DNA from 3 places in the Serratia sp. YWN4 genome. Region 2 is predicted to be linked to each of the others. Evidence: predicted binding sites of a transcription regulator. Region 2 holds the regulator's gene; each other region holds the start of a gene.

Region 1 (6,747 bases), 1.2 Mb from region 2:
CCGACAACGAAAGCCAGTTGGCTTCGGTATTGGCGCACGAAATCTCTCACGTCACCCAGCGCCATCTGGCTCGTGCCATGGAAGATCAGCAGCGCAATGCCCCGCTCACCTGGGTCGGTGCGCTCGGTTCCATCCTGTTGGCCATGGCGAACCCGACCATGGGGATGGCGGCCTTGAGCGGCACGCTGGCCGGTGCTCAGCAAGGGGTGATCAGTTTTACCCAGGCTAATGAACAGGAAGCCGATCGCATCGGCATTCAGGTGTTGCAGCGTTCCGGGTTCGATCCGGAAGCCATGCCGGATTTTCTGCAAAAACTGTCGGATCAATCGCGTTACGCGTCTAAACCACCAGAAATGCTGCTGACGCACCCACTGCCAGACAGCCGCCTTTCCGACGCACGCAACCGCGCCAACCAGATGCCGCGCCTGCTCGTCCAATCCAGCCAGGAATACCTGCTGGCCAGAGTGCGTACCCTCGGCATGTACAGCTCAGAAGGCTATGGCCTGACCGAAGAGGTGCTGAATCACTACAGCAAAGGCAACGTGCGGGAACAACTGGCGGCAAAATATGGCCGGGCGATCCTGTTCTACGAAGCGAAAAAGTACGATGAAGCCCGCAATACCATTCAGCCGTTGCTGACGCAGGATGCGAAAAACGCCTGGCTGCTGGACCTGATGACCGATATCGATCTTGGCCAGCAGAAAGCCCCACAGGCCATCGCTCGCCTACAGGCCGTTAATGCTGAGCAAAGCAAAAACCCTGTGTTGCTGCTCAACCTGGCAAACGCCTACGTTGAGGGGAACCAACCGGCGCAGGCCTCAAGAATTCTTAACCGCTTTACCTTTGCCCACCCGGATGATCCGAACGGATGGGACTTGCTGGCGCAGGCCAGCGCCGCCCAAGGGTTACGCGATGAAGAGCTTTCAGCCCGCGCAGAGAGCCTGGCGCTCGCTGGCCGCCTGGATCAGGCGATCGGTTTGCTCAGCAATGCCAGCTCTTTGCAGAAACTCGGCAGCCTGAAACAGGCACGTTATGATGCGCGTATCGACCAGTTACGCCAGTTGCAGAAGAGCTTCAGCAAGTTCCAGCGCAGCTAATTTGACCAAGGAATGATTGCAATGAAAAACGTCACTCTCTACCACAATCCGCGCTGCTCAAAGAGCCGTGAAACGCTGGCCTTGCTGGAACAGCAGGGCATTACCCCCAAGGTAGTGCTGTATCTGGAAACGCCGCCGTCGATAGATGAACTGAAAAAGCTGCTGAAAGAGCTGAGTTTCAGTTCCGCACGTGAACTGATGCGGCAAAAAGAGGATCTGTACAAAGAATTGAAGCTGGCGGATGAAAGCCTGAGCGAAGAGCAACTGTTGCAAGCGATGGTGGCTAATCCGAAACTGATCGAACGGCCGATCGTGGTGAAAGGCAGCCAAGCGCGCATTGGCAGGCCACCGGAGCAGGTGCTGGAGATCCTCTGATCCTGCGGGCTCTCCTTATAACCCCAGAATATCCTTCACAAACGGAATGGTCAGCTTGCGTTGCGCGGTGATCGACGCGCGATCGAGCTGATCCAGCGTCATAAACAGCGTGCGCATTTCACGATCCAGGCGCTTGAGCAGGAACCGGCCCACGTCTTCCGGCAGTTCAAAACCACGCAGTTTGGCGCGCAATTGCAGTGCCAGCAGTTTCTCTGTATCAGAAAGCGGTTGCAGCTTGTAGATCTGCCCCCAATCCAGGCGGGAAGCCAGATCCGGCAAATGCAGATTCAACTGGCGCGGCGGACGATCGCCGGTAATAAACAAACGCGTACGCCCGGTTTCCTGAATGCGGTTATAGAGATTGAACATCGCCATTTCCCACTCTTCATCACCGGCAATGCATTCAATATTATCGATGCACACCAAGGCCAGTTGCTCCATGCCATCCAGCACTTCCGGCACGAAATAAGCCCGTTTGTCCAAAGGCACATAGCCGACGGCTTCGCCCAGCTGCGAAAGTTCAGCACAGGCCGCATGCAGTAAATGACTGCGCCCACCGCCCTCGCGTGACCAGAAATAGATGTAACTACCATGTTCCTGACGGATTGCAGACTGGATCGCGGCTAATAGGGATGGGTTCTCACCCGGATAAAAACTGGCAAAAGTTTCATCATCGGGAAGATAAAGTGGCAGTGAAAGCTGTGCCGGCGTATTCAGAGAAGCACCTCAACCAAAACTGGCAGGAAAACAGAGCCAGTCTATCACAGAAAGCGCGAACTGTTGAACCGGCAGGTTTTTATGCCGCAATAGTGAGCAGAGATGGCGATCGTGCTGCATCACTGCTATACCCAAAGCACTTGGCTTCGCTCACTTTAGACGGTGCCCCCCAAATTCTGGCAAGGATAATAGACAATGAATTCATTGAATAAAATATTACTGGCTTCGGTGATTGGCTTGCTGTTAGCCGGTTGCGATAACGCTTCCAACGCCAGCTCTACCCCAGACAAAGCCAGTGCCAAGCAGATGCAAGATAGCTCGGCGGCTAACAGCATGGACGAGCAACCGCAGGAAACGGAGGGAGCCAACGATCCGGCCGGGAAACCGGTTAGCCCATAAACGCCAACAGGGCGGATAATTCCGCCCTGTTCTGCTCACAACGCCAGGTTAAGCGTTATTGGTGATCGCGCCGCTCTTCCGGCACGTCGATCACCTCTTCTTCCCGGCGATACAGGCTGATCACCTTGAACAGCAGGCTCAGGCCAATACCCACGATGGTCGCCAGCGCCATGCCTTTCAGCTCTGCTGCGCCGATATGCAGTTTGGCACCGCTCACCCCGATAATCAGGATCACCGAAGTCAGGATCAGGTTCTGTGCCTTGTTGTAATCCACCTTGGATTCGATCAATACACGAATGCCCGAAGCGCCAATCACGCCGTACAGCAGCAGAGAAACGCCGCCCATCACCGGCACTGGCACCGCCTGGATCGCCGCCGCCAACTTACCCACGCAGGAAAGCAGGATCGCCAGAATCGCCGCACCGCCAATCACCCAGGTGCTATACACCTTGGTGATCGCCATTACGCCAATATTCTCACCATAGGTGGTATTCGGCGTTGAGCCGAAGAAGCCGGAGATCACCGTCGAGATACCGTTGGCAAACATCGAACGATGCAAGCCTGGATCGCGCAGCAGGTCTTTTTTGACGATATTTGCCGTCACCACCAGGTGGCCGACGTGCTCGGCAATCACCACCAATGCCGCAGGCAAAATGGTGAAGATGGCGAACCATTCAAAACGCGGCGTATAGAAGGTTGGCAGCGCAAACCACGGTGCATTGATGATCGGAGACAGATCCACCACCCCCATAACGAACGACAGCGCATAGCCCACCAATACCCCAATCAGGATCGGAATGATGGCCAGGAAACCCCGGAACAGCACCGAACCGAGCACGGTCACACCCAGCGTTACCAGGGAAATCGTAATGGTGGTGCTATCGGCAGAAGTCCCTTCGGCAGGCAGCAACCCCGCCATATTGGCCGCCACGCCCGCCAGTTCCAAACCAATGACGGCCACGATCGCCCCCATCGCCGCGGGCGGGAAGATCACATCCAGCCAGCCGGTTCCGGCTTTCTTCACAATCAATGCCACCAGGCAAAACAGCACGCCGCACATGATAAAACCGCCGAGCGCCACTTCATAACCCAGTGGTAACAGCAGCAGCACCGGTGAAATAAACGCAAAGCTGGAGCCGAGATACGCCGGGATCTTGCCTTTACAGATAAACAGATACAGCAGCGTACCAATGCCGTTGAACAGCAGTACCGTCGCCGGGTTGATCTTGAATAAAATCGGCACCAAAACGGTCGCGCCAAACATGGCGAACAGATGCTGGAAGCTGAGTGGGATGGTCTGGAGTAACGGCGGGCGTTCATTAACGCCGATGGCGCGACGGGTCATGTATTTTTTCCTCTGAACTATTATCAGTTGTGTTGGCTTGATTATGAATGCTCTATGGATTTCAAGTTACAGCTAGGCGGCAAGGGCGATAATCCCCAGGAGCTTATGTTTAATAAGTGACTGGGGTTAGCGCCCGCAGCCAACAACGCTGTAGCTTGAAAGACGACGAGCATTAAAAAGCCGACTCTCTGGTCGGCTTATTTGAATTATTTAGTACCAAATATCTTATCGCCCGCATCACCCAGGCCAGGCACAATGTAGCCCTTCTCATTGAGGCACTGATCGATGGACGCGGTGTACAGCTCAACATCCGGGTGCGCTTTCTCCAGCGCTTTGAGCCCTTCTGGCGCGGCAACCAGCACCAGCACCTTGATGCTGGTACAACCCGCCTTCTTCAGCAGATCGATAGTCGCAATCATCGACCCACCGGTCGCCAGCATCGGGTCAACCACCAGCGCCATACGCTCTGAGATGTTGGAAACCAGTTTCTGGAAGTAAGGCACCGGCTCCAGGGTTTCTTCATCACGATAAACGCCAACCACGCTGATACGCGCGCTCGGTACGTGCTCCAGCACCCCTTCCATCATGCCCAAACCGGCACGCAGGATCGGCACCACGGTAATTTTTTTCCCTTTAATCTGCTCTACTTCAACCGGCCCGCACCAGCCTTCGATGGTCACTTTTTCAGTCACCAGATCGGCGGTCGCTTCATAGGTCAACAAACTCCCCACTTCAGAAGCCAGCTCACGAAAACGTTTGGTGCTGATGTCATGCTCGCGCATCAGGCCAAGTTTGTGCTTAACCAGCGGGTGTTTCACCTCAACGATCTTCATCATTATTCTCCTATTAAGGCGGTTGACGGCCAAAAAAATCGCGGGATTATACCGCCTTTTCCCGCGTGCGCCACTACCAATAGCCGGTTCGAGATCAACAAAAGATTGATAATTATTATATACCCAATCAATCTCGGGCGACGGTTGAGGGTAAGTGTCTGAATCCTCAACCACTGGCTAACCTCAGTGGCTAAGGCACTAGAAAGATGCGGCAAAAAGTAGGAGCGGGCCGATAAGGCTCTCGCAAACGTTTGCTTGCGCTGTTAGAATTGCCGCGCCTTATTCCGGAACCAACACCGGAAGCACCGTTTTCAAACCGCAAATCGTCGTGGGGATCGCGCAGTGACCGACAAAACCTCTCTCAGCTATAAAGACGCAGGTGTCGATATCGATGCTGGCAACGCATTGGTAGACCGCATCAAAGGTGTAGTTAAACAGACCCGCCGCCCGGAAGTGATGGGTGGTCTGGGCGGGTTTGGCGCCCTGTGTGCGTTGCCGCAGAAATACCGCGAACCGATACTGGTTTCGGGTACCGACGGCGTGGGCACCAAGCTGCGTCTGGCGATGGACCTGAAACGCCACGACACCATCGGTATCGATCTGGTTGCGATGTGTGTGAACGATCTGGTCGTTCAGGGTGCTGAACCGCTGTTCTTTCTAGATTATTACGCCACCGGCAAACTGGACGTCGACACCGCAGCCAGCGTGATCACCGGCATCGCCGAAGGCTGCAAACAGTCTGGCTGTGCGCTGGTGGGGGGCGAAACCGCCGAAATGCCGGGCATGTACCACGGTGAAGACTACGACGTCGCCGGTTTCTGCGTCGGCGTGGTCGAAAAATCCGAGATCATCGATGGCAGCAAAGTGCAGTCTGGCGATGCACTGATCGCCCTGGGCGCTTCCGGCCCGCACTCTAACGGCTATTCGCTGGTGCGCAAGATCCTCGAAGTCAGCAACACCGATCCTACTCAAACCACGCTGGAAGGCCAATCACTGGCGGATCATCTGCTGGCACCGACTAAAATTTACGTCAAATCGGTGCTGGAACTGATTGCCAAGGTTGACGTTCATGCCATTGCTCACCTAACCGGCGGCGGCTTCTGGGAAAACATCCCGCGCGTGCTGCCAGAAGGCATGCAGGCGGTGATTGATGAATCAAGCTGGCAGTGGCCAGCGATCTTCAGTTGGCTGCAACAGGCAGGTAACGTCAGCCGCCATGAGATGTACCGCACCTTTAACTGTGGCGTAGGTATGGTGATTGCGCTGCCGGAAAGCGCGGTTGAAGAAGCCATCGCGTTGTTGACCGCCGCCGGTGAAAAAGCCTGGAAGATCGGTAAACTGACCGCTTCTTCTGACGAACAACAAGTGATTATTCAGTGATGAAAAAGATTGTGGTGTTAGTCTCCGGCCAGGGGGGGAATCTCCAGGCGTTGATTGATGCCTGCCAGCAGGGCCGGATTGCCGCCAATATCGTGGCGGTATTCAGCAACAAGGCCCAGGCCTATGGCCTGCAACGCGCAGCAGAAGCCGGAGTCGCCGCTCACGCGCTCGATGCCAAAGCCTTTGCCGACCGTGAAGCGTTTGACGCTGCACTGGCTGCGGCCATTGACCAGTATCAGCCCGATCTGGTGGTGCTGGCCGGTTATATGCGCATCCTCAGCAACGCATTCGTCCAACACTATGCCGGGCGCATGCTGAATATCCATCCTTCACTGCTACCGAAATATCCCGGCCTGCACACCCACCGGCAAGCGATCGACAATGGCGACAGCGAGCACGGCACTTCGGTGCATTTCGTCACTGAACAGCTCGACGGTGGCCCGGTGATCCTGCAAGCCAAAGTGCCCATTTTCCCCGGTGACGAGGAAGATGAAGTGATCGAACGTGTGCAAACTCAGGAACACCACATTTATCCTCTGGTGGTGAACTGGTTTGTTGCCGGGCGGCTAGCAATGCATGATAACGCGGCCTGGCTGGACGG
Region 2 (6,747 bases):
CTTGCCCATCAACCTCTTCTTTCCCACGCTGAATCATGTACCCCAAGGCAGCCAAAACCACCGTGGCGACCATCACGGTAACCGTGGCTAACAGCGGTTGGGTGATAAATGCCGAAACCAACATACTGGCGATAAAACAGAGCCCCAATTGCAACGTATTCTGCAAGGCTGCGGCTTTACCACTGTTATCAGGGAACGGCATCAGCGCATTGGCCACCAGAATCGGGTAGCTGGCACCGTTAACCAAAGCCATAAAGCAGAATGGGATCAGCAGACGAGTTAATGTCGGTTGACTCAAGGTGGCGACCAGATATAGCGCCACCATGCTGACTCCATAAGCTACCAGCAGCCACGGCAGCAAGGTTTTGCCAGAAATGCGGTTTAACGCAGTACGACAACCGTAGCCGCCGAATAAAAAGGCCAACGTCTGTGGAACATAACTCAGGCCAATGTCATTCGGGCTGTATCCCATATTGCCGAGAATAAACGGCGAACCGGTCAGCCAGGCAAAGAAGCTGGCAGAGCAGGCAGCAAAGATCATCACGTTGCCGCTGAAAACCCGAGACTTCAGGATTTGCAGGAAACTGAGGCCGGGCTTTTTATCGGCAGAAGGTACGATTCTGGCCGTCTCTTTCAGCAGCAGGGTTGGGACGAACAACAAGGCAGCGATACCCAGCAGCACCGCAAAGATCGCTCGCCAACCCAGGTGATTCAGCAGCCAGGCACCGATCAGCGGGGCCAATGCTGGGGAAAGTGCAACCAATGGCATGATAGTGGCGAAAATACGGTTAACTTTGCCATCGCGATAGCGATCCACCACGATGGCCTGCCAGGTTACGGCGGCAGAGCAGACTCCAATTGCCTGGATGAAACGCAATGACCACAATTGAACGGCATTTTGCACCCATAGCATCCCCAGGCAGCCGAAAGCAAACAACGCCAGGCCAAACAACAGAACTGGCTTGCGGCCCAGCTTATCGGAAAGCGGCCCCCACACCAGTTGGGCAAAGGCGAAACCAGCCAGAAAGATACTCAGGCTGGCGCTGATGGCACTGGCGGAGATTTGCAAATCCTGTTGCATGGCACCAAAGGCGGGCAGATACATATCGGTGGCCAGATAACCCAGCATACTCAGGCCAGCGAGATAAAACATAAATCCAAAATTTTGCATGGTATTTCTCATTAATATTTCTTATTGCAGGTTTTTTAGCGCCGGCCAGTGTATCCGGCTGGATCTCTGCTTGTGAAACGGTAATATTTGCTAAGTGCTATTAAAAAAATTGAAGGCAAAAAGAGATGTGGTCTGAATATTCACTCGATGTGGTTGATGCGGTAGCGCGCACCGGCAGTTTCAGTGCGGCAGCACAGGAGTTGCACCGTGTGCCGTCTGCGGTGAGTTATACCGTGCGACAATTGGAGCAATGGTTGGCGGTGCCGCTGTTTGAACGCCGTCATCGTGATGTGGAATTGACGCCTGCCGGGGCGCTGTTTGTAAAAGAAGCGCGTACTGTTATCAAAAAAATGCTTGATACACGCCGTCAATGTCAGCAGGTGGCTAATGGCTGGCGCGGGCAGCTAAAAATCGCAGTGGATATTATTGTTAAGCCGCAGCGCAGCCGCCAACTGGTAGTGGATTTTTATCGCCACTTCCCCGATGTGGAACTGATGGTGCAACCGGAAGTGTTTAACGGCGTGTGGGACGCGCTGGTGGATGGCCGGGCTGAGATGGCTATCGGGGCCACGCGCGCGGTGCCGGTGGGCGGTGGTTTTGCCTTTCGCGATATGGGCTTTATGAACTGGCTATGTGTGGTTAGCGCGTCACATCCGTTGGCCAGCCTGAGCGGTTTGCTGCGCAACGATCAACTGCGGCCTTATCCCTCTCTGTTGTTGGAAGATACTTCGCGCAACTTGCCCAAGCGAGTGACTTGGTCATTGGATAATCAGCGGCGGCTTACCGTGCCCGATTGGGTTTCCGCCGTAGACTGCTTGCGCAGCGGGTTGTGTGTTGGCATGGTACCAGCGCATCGCGTGCTGCCGTTAGTGCAAAGCGGGGAACTGGTAGCCTTGCAATTGCAGGAGCCGTTTCCCGCCAGTGCCTGCTGCCTGACCTGGCAGCAGAACGCACAATCACCGGCGATGGCTTGGCTACTGGAGTATTTGGGGGACAGTGAAACGCTCAACCAGGAGTGGCTGAGCGAAGAGACTAGCGGCGATAATCGATGAACGGGCCATCGGCCACGGAACGGCGCTCGATCAGTTTTGGATGCACTTCAATCACTTGGGACTCTTCACGCTTGCTGATAATGCGATCCAGCAGCATGGTGAAAGCCATTTCCCCCAGGCGCTCTTTCGGCTGGTGGATGGTGGTTAGCGCCGGGGTGAAATAGCGCGCGTTACGCACGTTATCGTAACCGATCACCGAAATATCCTGCGGGACGCGCAGCCCCAGTTCGTCGGCGGCACAAATCGCCCCCATTGCCATAATATCGCCCCCGCAGAATACCGCAGTAGGACGGTGCTTCTGCGACAGGATCTGGTGCATGGCCTTGTAACCCGAATCGGGTTCAAAATCCCCTTGGACGATCCACTCTTCACGCACCTCAACATTGGCCTCTTGCAGCGCCTTCAGGAACCCCTGATGGCGGCCGCCGCCGGTGTTGCGTGACAGTTGCCCTGGAATAGCGCCGATATCACGGTGGCCACGCTCCAGCAGATAACGACCAGCCAGATAACCGCCCTCAAAGGCGTTATCGATAATGGTGTCGGTAAAATCACCGCGTGCAGCACCCCAATCCATCACCACCATTGGGATATTGCGATAATCCTCCAGCATGCCCAGTAACTGATCTGGGTATTCCGAGCACATCACCAGCAGGCCATCAACACGCTTTTGCGCCAGCATCGCCAGATAGGCCTGCTGCTTGTCGAGATTATTGTGTGAGTTACAGAGGATCAGGGTATAGCCTTTGCTGTAGCAACTGTTCTCTACCGCTTCGATTACTTCAGCAAAGTAGGGCGCTTCACTCGAGGTCGCGAGCAAGCCGATCGATTTGGTGTGGTTAACCTTGAGGCTGCGTGCGACGGCGCTCGGGGAGTAGTGCAGATCTTTGATCGCAGCCCGAACGGCCTCTTTTGTTTCTTCGGCGACGAAACGCGTTTTATTGATGACGTGCGAAACGGTGGTAGTGGAAACGCCAGCGCGTTTGGCTACATCTTTAATCGTTGCCATCTAAAGAATGACTCCTGAACCCACAGGTTATGGTATGTGAGTATGATGTTAATCGTTTGCCTGCGTAGATCTCTCTCCAGATAAGCGGAAGCTGAGTTTTTAGTGCTGAGTTCGTAAGCCGCTTAAACAGGAGGGGCATTTTGCCGGTACGCAGTTGTGAACTGCGGATTCTGTCCCATATCGACGCAAAGTGGAAGATCTATTCGGCATTATAACGAGGGAAATGATAACAAGATTTTAGTCACGAACTGTGTGAAAATGATTTGACGCATTAATCATGTGGATTTTATGCTTAGTGAAGCCAATCTGATAGGGAGTCGTTATGGATACCGATTTGAAGATGTCATTGATTACCACCGTTTGTGCTTTGGCAATGATTATTGTTTTCGGTTTTATCGCCGCATTGAACTGATTCATACCAAGAAATAATAAAGGCGCAGCATGCTGCGCCTTCAGACTGCTGACTAACCCCACTTCTTCAGGTGGGGTTCTTCTTTTTTAGCGACCGCAGGTCGCGATCGCGATATTTTTCCATAACCCCGTCATTGGCGACTTCTGTTCGCCCAAGGCACCTTTCTGGCCTTCCCAAGACGCTTTCCACCACCGGTAAAGACAATAAAGAAGCGCCAGCAGCGCCATCTTTTTCATATTCTGCGCTGTGGCCGCCAGCAGGCACTGCATCTGCACTTTTGACAGTCCACGGAACCGCGCATACCGATGGCCATGGTGCTGTTTCGCATCCGCGAAGCTTCTCTCCACCGTCTCTTTGCGCCGCGCGTAGATTTTCTTGCCCCATTTCGTCAGCCGTAACCTGTTGGCTTCCTCTTTCGCCTCTTCCCACACATGCCGCGTTATCGTTTTCTGTGCCTTGCTGTTCTGCGTACATTGCTGCCTCTGCTCACAGCGCTGGCACACTGCCGGGTCTGAACGGTAATGCTGATAACCGTTACGGTCTGTCGTGCTATATATCAGCAATTCGCCTGCCGGGCACACATACACTTCCCGTGCCTCATCATACCTGAAGTGCTTTTTCTGGAACTCATTCTGACCTTTGTGCGGCCGCCGATAGCCGGGAACCAGCGCGATACCCATTTCCTGTGTCAGATGGCACACCGCGGCGGTGAAGTAACCCGCGTCCACACCCACCGCCACCGGCTCCAGACCGAAGCGCTCTACCTGCCGCTCAAGTCGCCCGATAAAGGGCTGGCTATCATGGACATTGCCCGGTGTCACATGCGTATCCAGGATGATGCCGTGCTTCCCGTCCACCGTGCGGTGGTCCAGATAGAAGAAGCCCTTCGGTTTGTTATCCCGGTGCATAAAGCCGCTTTCCGGGTCGGTGGTGCTGACTTTGGTGTTCTTAACGGCGACGCTTTCTGGCGTCTTTTTTACGGCGGGCAGCGGCTTTTTTTCGTGCTTCCTCCTGTCGGCCTCCACGGCAGCATCAAGCTGCTCCAGATATTCACTGACGCCCACCGGACGTTCTTCATTCACTGCCTTGCGAGGGTTGGCGTCAGCTTTCAGGTGGGTACTGTCGGTGTAAAGAACACGCCCGTTGGCCATGCCGCGGCTGAGAGCCTGTTCCACGATGTGGTCAAAAATCTGCTGGAAGACGTCGCTGTGGTTGAAGCGGCGGAGGCGGTTCTGGCTCAGGGTCGAGGCGTCAGGGACTTTTTCGGTGAGGGCCATACGCAGGAACCAGCGATAAGCGACATTGACCTGTATTTCCTTGACCAGACGGCGCTCACTGGGGATACCGAAGAGATAACCCAGCAGCATCATTTTAATCAGGCGAACGGGGTCAATAGCGGGTCTGCCGTTATCAGGACAATAGAGATGAGCAACGGCGTCGCGGATAAATTCAAAATCGATGGCGGCATCGATTTGGCGAACCAGATGGTCTTCGGGGACCAACTCATCCAGGGTGATGGTTTCAAACTGATATTGCTGGGGAGAGGGTGTTTTGAGCATGGCAGTCAGTCCATTTTTTGCACTGACCTTATTAGGCTGTGTCCCTCAATTAAAAATGGTATACTGATCACCTAATTTTCAAACAGTTATCGCTATGGCTCGCTACGATCTTCCTGATGCTGCATGGGCACTCATCCTGCCATTATTACCTCCAGAACGCTCTCAGCGCCCTGGGCATCCCTATAGTGAACACCGTAAAGTCATCAATGGCATGTTTTGGGTGCTGTGCTCTGGGGCTCCCTGGCGTGATTTACCCGAACGCTATGGGTCATGGAAAACCGTCTACAACCGTTTCAACCGGTGGGCAAAAAAAGGCATCATTAACTCTATATTCAATAAGTTACTGTCCATTCTTGATGAGCATAAGCTGCTCGACTGGTCGGCTATCTCTCTGGATGGTAGCAATATTCGTGCAATGCGTTGTGCTGCCGGTGCCCAAAAAAACATCCCGATATCGCCAGTGATCATGGCCTGGGTCGCTCACGAGGCGGTTATGGCACCAAAATCCATCTGGCAACAGACGGAAACGGGCTCCCTTTAAATATCGTGCTGAGTGCGGGTCAAGCTCATGAAAGTCAGTTTGCGCTACGGTTATTAGATGGCATCGGCGTTCTAAGAAAAAATGGTTTTATGAAGCGTCGAGGCAAGGCCGTTCTCGCTGATAAAGCCTATTCAAACAAGGCATTACGTAGTGACTTAAAGCGGAGTGGTATCAAGGTCGTTATTCCGCATAAGTCGAATGAGAAGGCCAGTACAGATGGACGAACCCGATTTGATAAAGAGATTTATCGTAGGCGCAATGTTGTAGAAAGAAGCTTTGGTTTGCTGAAAGAAAACCGCCGCATAGCGACACGTTATGAAAAGACGGCGAGGAACTACCTGTCGATGGTTCAACTGGGCTGTATTCGGCTGTTTTTACGACGAATATGTAATTGAGGGACACAGCCTAGATCAAAGTCCTGGCCTCACGGCCAGGACTTTGTCATCAATCTGAAGGCGCAGCATGCTGCGCCTTGTTATCAGAGCCCAGCGATTACGCCAGATTCTTTTCCACAAACGCCCAGTTCACCAATGCCCAGAAGTTCTCCAGGTATTTCGGACGCGCATTGCGGTAGTCGATGTAATAGGCATGTTCCCACACGTCAACGGTCAGCAGCGGTTTGTCTTCACCGGTCAGCGGGGTTGCCGCATTTGAGGTGCTAACGATCGCCAGCGTACCATCCGCCTTTTTCACCAGCCAGGTCCAACCCGCGCCGAAGTTTTTCACTGCGGCATCGGTGAACTGCTCTTTAAAAGCAGCAAAAGAACCGAAGGATTTGGCGATCGCAGCAGCTACTGCACCCGTTGGTTCGTTGCCGCCCTGTGGTGACAGGCAGTGCCAGTAGAAGGTGTGGTTCCACACCTGTGCGGCGTTGTTGAACACGCCACCGGTAGAGGTTTTAACAATCTCTTCCAGGGTTTTGCCTTCGAACTCGCTGCCTTTCACCAGATTGTTCAGGTTAACCACGTAGGTGTTATGGTGCTTACCATAGTGGTATTCCAGGGTT
Region 3 (6,747 bases), 1.4 Mb from region 2:
CCACCAGTTGCTGCATCGCATTGAAGAAACCAGCCAGTTGCTCAACGTTACGCACATCGGCCGGTTTGTCGCCCAGTTGGCGATAAACCTGCGCCAACGCCGTAGCCCCCAGCGCATTGTGACCATTACCCAAGTCGATCAGCAACAGCGCGGTATCGCCTTTATCCGTACGCAGTTGCGGCGTCACGGTGTGGCGCACATCTTCAACACGGGCAAACGCGGTGATCACCAGCGAAAGCGGCGAGGTCATCTCGCGTTGTTCATTACCTTCCTGCCAGCGGGTTTTCATCGACATCGAATCTTTGCCCACCGGAATGGTAATGCCTAACGCCGGGCACAGCTCTTCACCCACGGCTTTTACCGCTGCATACAGGCCAGCATCTTCACCAGGGTGACCCGCTGCCGCCATCCAGTTGGCAGAAAGCTTCACGCGCTTCAGCGAACCGATTTCGGTCGCCGCCAGGTTGGTCAGCGCTTCCCCCACGGCCAAACGGGCAGAGGCGGCAAAGTCCAGCAAGGCCACCGGCGCACGTTCGCCGATCGACATAGCTTCACCGTAGTAACTGTCCAAACTGGCGGTGGTGACCGCGCAGTCGGCCACTGGGATCTGCCATGGGCCAACCATCTGGTCACGCGCTACCATACCGGTCACGGTACGGTCACCAATGGTGATCAGGAAGGTTTTCTCTGCCACAGCGGGCAAGTGCAGCACGCGTTTCACCGCCTCGGCTATGGTGATCTCTGCGCGCTGCAACGCTTCGCCTTGCGCCTGCTGGCGCTGAACGTCGCGCGTCATTTTTGGCGTTTTACCCAGCAACACGTCCAGTGGCATATCGATCGGCTGATTGTCGAAGTGGCGATCGTTAAGCGTCAGGTGCAGTTCTTCTGTAGCTTCACCAATCACCGCATAAGGCGCACGCTCGCGGCGGCAGATGGCATCAAACTGCGCCATCTGTTCAGGAGCCACCGCCAGCACGTAACGCTCCTGCGATTCGTTACACCACACTTCGAGCGGGCTCATGCCCGGTTCATCATTCAGGATGTCACGCAGTTCAAAACGACCACCGCGACCACCGTCGCTCACCAGCTCTGGCATCGCATTCGACAGGCCACCGGCACCCACGTCGTGAATAAACAAAATCGGGTTGTGATCGCCCAACTGCCAGCAGCGATCGATCACTTCTTGGCAACGGCGTTCCATTTCCGGGTTGTCACGCTGTACCGAAGCAAAGTCCAGATCCGCATCAGACTGACCAGATGCCATAGAAGAGGCTGCACCGCCGCCCAAACCGATATTCATCGCCGGGCCGCCTAGCACCACCAGTTTGGCACCCACGGTGATCTCGCCTTTCTGCACGTGATCGGCACGGATGTTACCCAGACCGCCCGCCAGCATGATCGGCTTGTGATAACCGCGCAGCTCAACGCCGTTATGGCTGTTGACGCGTTCTTCATAAGTGCGGAAATAACCCACCAGCGCCGGGCGGCCAAATTCGTTGTTAAACGCAGCGCCCCCTAACGGGCCGTCGGTCATGATATCCAGCGCGGTGACGATGCGATCCGGTTTGCCAAAATCCTGCTCCCACGGCTGTTCAAAACCAGGAATGCGCAGGTTGGAGACGGAGAAACCCACCAGACCGGCTTTCGGCTTCGCGCCGCGGCCGGTAGCCCCTTCATCACGGATCTCGCCACCGGAACCGGTAGCGGCCCCCGGCCACGGCGAGATCGCCGTCGGGTGGTTGTGGGTTTCTACTTTCATCAGGATATGTGCCTCTTCCTGATGATAGTCATAGAGGCCGTTTTCCGGCGCAGCAAAGAAGCGGCCTACCTGCGAACCTTCCATCACGGCGGCGTTATCTTTATAGGCTGACAGCACGTAGTCCGGCGTCTGTTCGAAGGTGTTTTTGATCATTTTGAACAGCGACTTAGGTTGCTGCTCACCGTCGATGATCCAATCGGCATTGAAAATCTTGTGGCGGCAATGTTCGGAGTTGGCCTGCGCGAACATATACAGTTCGATATCCGTTGGGTTGCGCCCCAAACCGGTAAACGCATTCAGCAGATAGTCAATCTCATCCTGTGCCAGCGCCAAGCCGAGCTTCGCGTTGGCCTGCTCCAGTGCGCTGCGACCTTGGCCCAGTATGTCGACCGTCTGATAAGGGGCGGGTTGGTGATGAGAAAACAGTTTTTCTGCCTGCTGCAACTCGCTGAAGACGGTTTCCATCATGCGATCGTGCAACAACGCAGCCAGTGTTTGCCACTGGGTTTCATCAAGCGCAGGTGCGGTGACATAAAATGCCAGGCCACGTTCAAGGCGAATCACCTGGGCCAGGCCACAGTTGTGCGCAATGTCGGTGGCTTTGGAAGACCAGGGAGAAATGGTGCCTGGACGCGGCGTGACCAGCAGCAGGCGGCCTTCCGGGGCATGTTCAGCGAGAGAGGGGCCATACTTGAGCAACCGCTGAAGCTTGGCATGTTCTTCAGCACTTAGCGGTGCGCTAACATCGGCAAAGTGGACGTATTCGGCGTAGATATCACTGACCGGGAGTTGAGCGTCCTGGCAGCGGGACAGCAGTTTGGTAATACGAAAAGCCGACAAAGCGGGCGAACCACGCAATATTTCCATAATCAAAGTTCTCTCGTCTTCGAAGCAACTGAACTTCAGTACTTCATTGGGCGCAACAGGGGAAAACGCGCGCCATTATAGAGAATCCGCGCCGCCGACGAAACCGTTTGCGTAGCTATTATTGATAAAAGCGCTTTCCGTTATCGATTTACCATAACGTGTCAATAAAGTTGCACGCTGGCGTTTAGTTACGCAAAATGCCCCCAACACTGGTGATTTAACCATGATCAATCCCGTATTCCAGCTAACTGAAAGCGTGCGTTTATTTGAGATAACTATTTGAAACGAATAAAAATAAATTACATTCTAATCGGTGTTGTCACCTTGCTTCTGGCACTCGCCCTGTGGCCCAATATTGCTTGGCGCGGTGGCCTGGGTGGTCAACTTGAAGCGATCAAATCACGGGGAGAGCTGCGGATCAGTACGTTGAATTCGCCGTTAACCTATTTCACCACCAAGCAAGGGCCGAGTGGCCTTGACTATGAGTTGGCAAAAAGCTTCGCCAACTATCTGGGCGTGAAACTGGTGGTGATCCCACACCAGAACATCAACGATCTGTTTGACGATCTGGATGATGATAACGCCGATCTGCTGGCCGCTGGCCTGATTTACAACCCGGATCGTCTCAGCCGCGCCAGCACCGGCCCGGCCTACTACTCGGTTTCCCAACAGGCGGTTTACCGGCTCGGTACTTCGCGGCCAAAAACCTTTGCCGATATGAAAGGCAAGCTGGCGGTAGCTTCAGGCTCGGCGCACGTCAGCACGCTAAAACAGCTCAAGCAGAATAAATACCCCACCCTGAGTTGGGAAGCCTCGAGCGATCTCACCTCCAAGGAACTGCTGGAGCAGGTCGCCGATGGCAAGCTTGATTACACCATTGGTGATTCCGTCACCATTGCTCTGCTACAGCGTATTCACCCACAACTGGCGGTGGCGTTTGACGTGACCGATGAAGAACCGGTGACCTGGTACCTGAAGCGCAGCAGCGATAACAGCCTGTATGCCGCGCTGCTGGATTTCTACAGCCAGAAAGTGGAAGACGGTACGCTGGCGCGGCTCGAAGAAAAATACCTTGGCCATGTGGGTAGCTTCGATTATGTCGATACCAGAACCTTCCTGTCGGCGATCGACTCAGTGTTGCCTAACTTCCGTTCATTGTTTGAAAAGCATGCCAATGAGATCGACTGGAAGTTGCTGGCAGCCATTGCCTATCAGGAATCCCACTGGAACCCGCAGGCCACCTCCCCGACCGGCGTGCGCGGGCTGATGATGCTGACACGCGCCACCGCCGATGGCTTGGGCGTCAATGATCGGCTTGATCCGGAAGAGAGTATTCAGGGTGGCGCGCTTTACTTGCAACGCCTGATGGCAAAAGTGCCGGACAGCGTACCGGAAGACGAACGCATCTGGTTCGCTCTGGCGGCCTATAACATGGGTTGGGGTCATATGCTGGATGCCCGCAAACTAACCAAAAACCAGCAGGGCAACCCCGATCGCTGGGTGGATGTCAAACAGCGCTTGCCGATGCTCAGCCAGAAACGCTATTCCCCCTTACTCACCTATGGCTATGCCCGTGGTCATGAAGCCTATAACTACGTGGAAAATATCCGCCGCTATCAGGTCAGCCTGGTGGGTTATCTACAGGAAAAAGAGAAGAAGGCGGCGCAGGCAGCCATAAAACAGGCTGAACTGGCACCAGGTTATCCGGCGGTAGAAGCCAAGCTGGCGCTGAACTACTGATTACTCTGGATCTTTCTCGCTACGCAGCGCCTGTTTCAGCGATTTTTTCTGTTCACGGCGGCAACGGAAGAAGTTGCTGAGCGTCGCGGCGCACTCTTCTGCCAACACTCCCGCAACGATCTCAACCTGATGATTCATACCCGGATGGCGCAGAATATCCACCAGCGAACCGGCGGCACCGGTTTTCTCATCCGCCGCGCCGTACACCAGGCGGCGGATGCGGCTATGGATCATCGCCCCAGCGCACATTACGCAGGGTTCCAGCGTAACGTAGAGTGTGGCGTTCAGCAGGCGATAATTCTGCAAGACCGAGCCCCCTTGGCGCAGCGCCATGATCTCCGCATGAGCGGTAGGATCGTGGCGGCCAATCGGCCGGTTCCAGCCTTCGCCAATCACCTGATTATCCAGCACCAGTAGCGCCCCTACCGGCACTTCACCCTCTTCCTGCGCACGCAGGGCCAGGCTCAACGCCTGGCGCATCCAGTATTCGTCATTGTATTCATTCATTACATCAATCCTCGTGCGCTTTTTTGCGGCGGGCATTATACACAGTAGCCCCCTTTTATCGCAGCAGCACCGCAACAAATCGGTCTGTGGCCCGTTGGGGTGTGTTCACAGAAGCTCGCCCCTGCAATAAGTCGCTGTTTTACAAAATTTTGACAACTTTATACAGCGAACAGACAACTCAGCCCATGATAAGGTGAATAATCGCTGCACTACTCCCCGAGTCCTGCATAAGAGGCACTATCGTGAAAATAAAACAGGCAGCAATCCTATTAACTCTCACTCTGTTCCCGCTGTTCGGTCTGGCAAAAACGGCATCCCCCGTGGTCAGCGTTAAGTCAGAGCTCGCCGCCCCGGTGATGCTGGTGAACAGTGAAGATAGAAACTATCTGAAGATCTCCCTGACCGGTTTCAATCTTGACAGCCAACGCCGCAGCCCGATCAACCTGGCGCTGGTGATTGACCGTTCCACCTCGATGAGCGGTGATCGGATCGAAAAAGCCAGAGAGGCGGCGATTTTAGCGGTGAATATGCTTAATCCAACGGATACGCTGTCGGTGGTGGCTTACGATAACAGCGCCGAAGTGATTATCCCCGCCACCAAGGTCAGCAACAAACCCGCGCTGATCGCCCGCATTCAGCAGCATATTCACCCACAAGGCATGACCGCGCTGTTTGCCGGGGTCAGCAAAGGCATTGGTCAGGTGGATAAACACCTGAATAACGAGCAGGTAAACCGGATTATTCTGCTCTCTGACGGCCAGGCGAACACCGGCCCAACCTCCATCAGCGAACTGGCCGAGCTGGCCCGTATCGCGGCCAAGAAAGGGATCGCCATCACCACCATCGGGCTGGGCGACGACTATAACGAAGATTTAATGACCGCCATCGCCGGTTACAGCGACGGCAACCACGCCTTTGTCGCAAACTCGGCCGATCTGGAAACCGCTTTCACCCGAGAGTTTCAGGATGTCATGTCGGTGGTGGCACAGGACGTTGTCGTCCAGATCAAGACCCGCGATCGCGTCAAGCCGGTACGCTTGCTTGGGCGTGATGGTGAAATTTCCGGCAATGTGGTTAACGTCAAACTGAATCAGCTTTATTCCAATCAGGAAAAATACGTCCTGCTGGAGGTGATCCCAGAAACGGGCACAGACAATCAGCAAAAAGAGCTGGCCGATGTCAGCGTCAGCTACCTGAATCTCAGCAGTAAGCAGCAGGATCGTGTCAACGAACGGGTCACCGTCAGCTACAGCCGTTCCGCGGCGAAGGTCAGCGATGCCGTGCAGCAGGAGGTGCTGGCCGAATCAGAGATTCAGAAAACGGCGCTGGCCAACGACGAAGCTATCCGGCTAATCGATGCGGGCCGCAAAGATGAAGCAAAGAAAGTGCTGGAATCCAATGCGACCAAACTCGGCGGCCTGTCGTTCTCCAGCCCGGTTGCGGAGAAAAAGGTGAGGGAGAGCACGGAGAAACAGCGCAAGCTGGCAGAGGACATTGACAGTAAAGAAGCCGCCACCTACCGTAAGGAACTCAAAGAGCAGAACTACAACGTCAAACAACAGCAGAAGTAAAGGTCAACTCCGCGCTGAGTCAGTAAACGGGCTCAGCGCCGCCATGGGATGGGTCATGAAGTCGTCAAAAAGTCTGTTTCTCTTTACCTTTACCACGTTGCTGATCTGCGCGGCGATCGCCTACTTTGGCTATCGTACCCTGACCCACGAAGCCTTGCTGCGCCATTACCAGAATCAGCGTCTGGCACAGAGCCATACCACCCAAGTCAGTACCTTTATTATGGACCTGCTGAATCAGAACGCGGTACGCCTCAGTTCTGTCGCCACCTATATCCCGTTGGACAGTAAAGCGCTCAATGAATT

What was found. The regulator PurR, encoded in region 2, represses purine synthesis genes. The targets are predictions, from matches to a motif close to CANGCAAACGTTTGCNTG.
Region 1: a site for PurR is predicted at 5,007-5,024, ahead of purM (phosphoribosylformylglycinamidine cyclo-ligase). Genes of this name have one in related genera too.
Region 3: a site for PurR is predicted at 2,723-2,740, ahead of purL (phosphoribosylformylglycinamidine synthase). Genes of this name have one in related genera too.

The regions. Positions count from the first base shown of each region.
Region 1 is NZ_CM147696.1:3,826,098-3,832,844, forward strand. It holds gene bepA (beta-barrel assembly-enhancing protease) at 1-1,097, shown strand, start outside; gene arsC (arsenate reductase (glutaredoxin)) at 1,119-1,472, shown strand; gene hda (DnaA inactivator Hda) at 1,488-2,189, opposite strand; gene ACX9GT_RS17950 (hypothetical protein) at 2,105-2,401, shown strand; gene ACX9GT_RS17955 (hypothetical protein) at 2,385-2,588, shown strand; gene uraA (uracil permease) at 2,644-3,933, opposite strand; gene upp (uracil phosphoribosyltransferase) at 4,140-4,766, opposite strand; gene purM (phosphoribosylformylglycinamidine cyclo-ligase) at 5,109-6,146, shown strand; gene purN (phosphoribosylglycinamide formyltransferase) at 6,146-6,747, shown strand, end outside.
Region 2 is NZ_CM147696.1:2,600,098-2,606,844, forward strand. It holds gene punC (purine nucleoside transporter PunC) at 1-1,183, opposite strand, end outside; gene punR (DNA-binding transcriptional activator PunR) at 1,297-2,223, shown strand; gene purR (HTH-type transcriptional repressor PurR) at 2,204-3,229, opposite strand; gene cydH (cytochrome bd-I oxidase subunit CydH) at 3,552-3,641, shown strand; gene ACX9GT_RS12420 (IS1182 family transposase) at 3,728-5,200, opposite strand; one part of gene ACX9GT_RS12425 (IS5 family transposase) at 5,295-5,637, shown strand; one part of gene ACX9GT_RS12425 (IS5 family transposase) at 5,637-6,136, shown strand; gene sodB (superoxide dismutase [Fe]) at 6,234-6,747, opposite strand, start outside.
Region 3 is NZ_CM147696.1:3,988,997-3,995,743, forward strand. It holds gene purL (phosphoribosylformylglycinamidine synthase) at 1-2,629, opposite strand, end outside; gene mltF (membrane-bound lytic murein transglycosylase MltF) at 2,906-4,366, shown strand; gene tadA (tRNA adenosine(34) deaminase TadA) at 4,367-4,873, opposite strand; gene ACX9GT_RS18690 (vWA domain-containing protein) at 5,113-6,444, shown strand; gene ACX9GT_RS18695 (sensor histidine kinase) at 6,500-6,747, shown strand, end outside.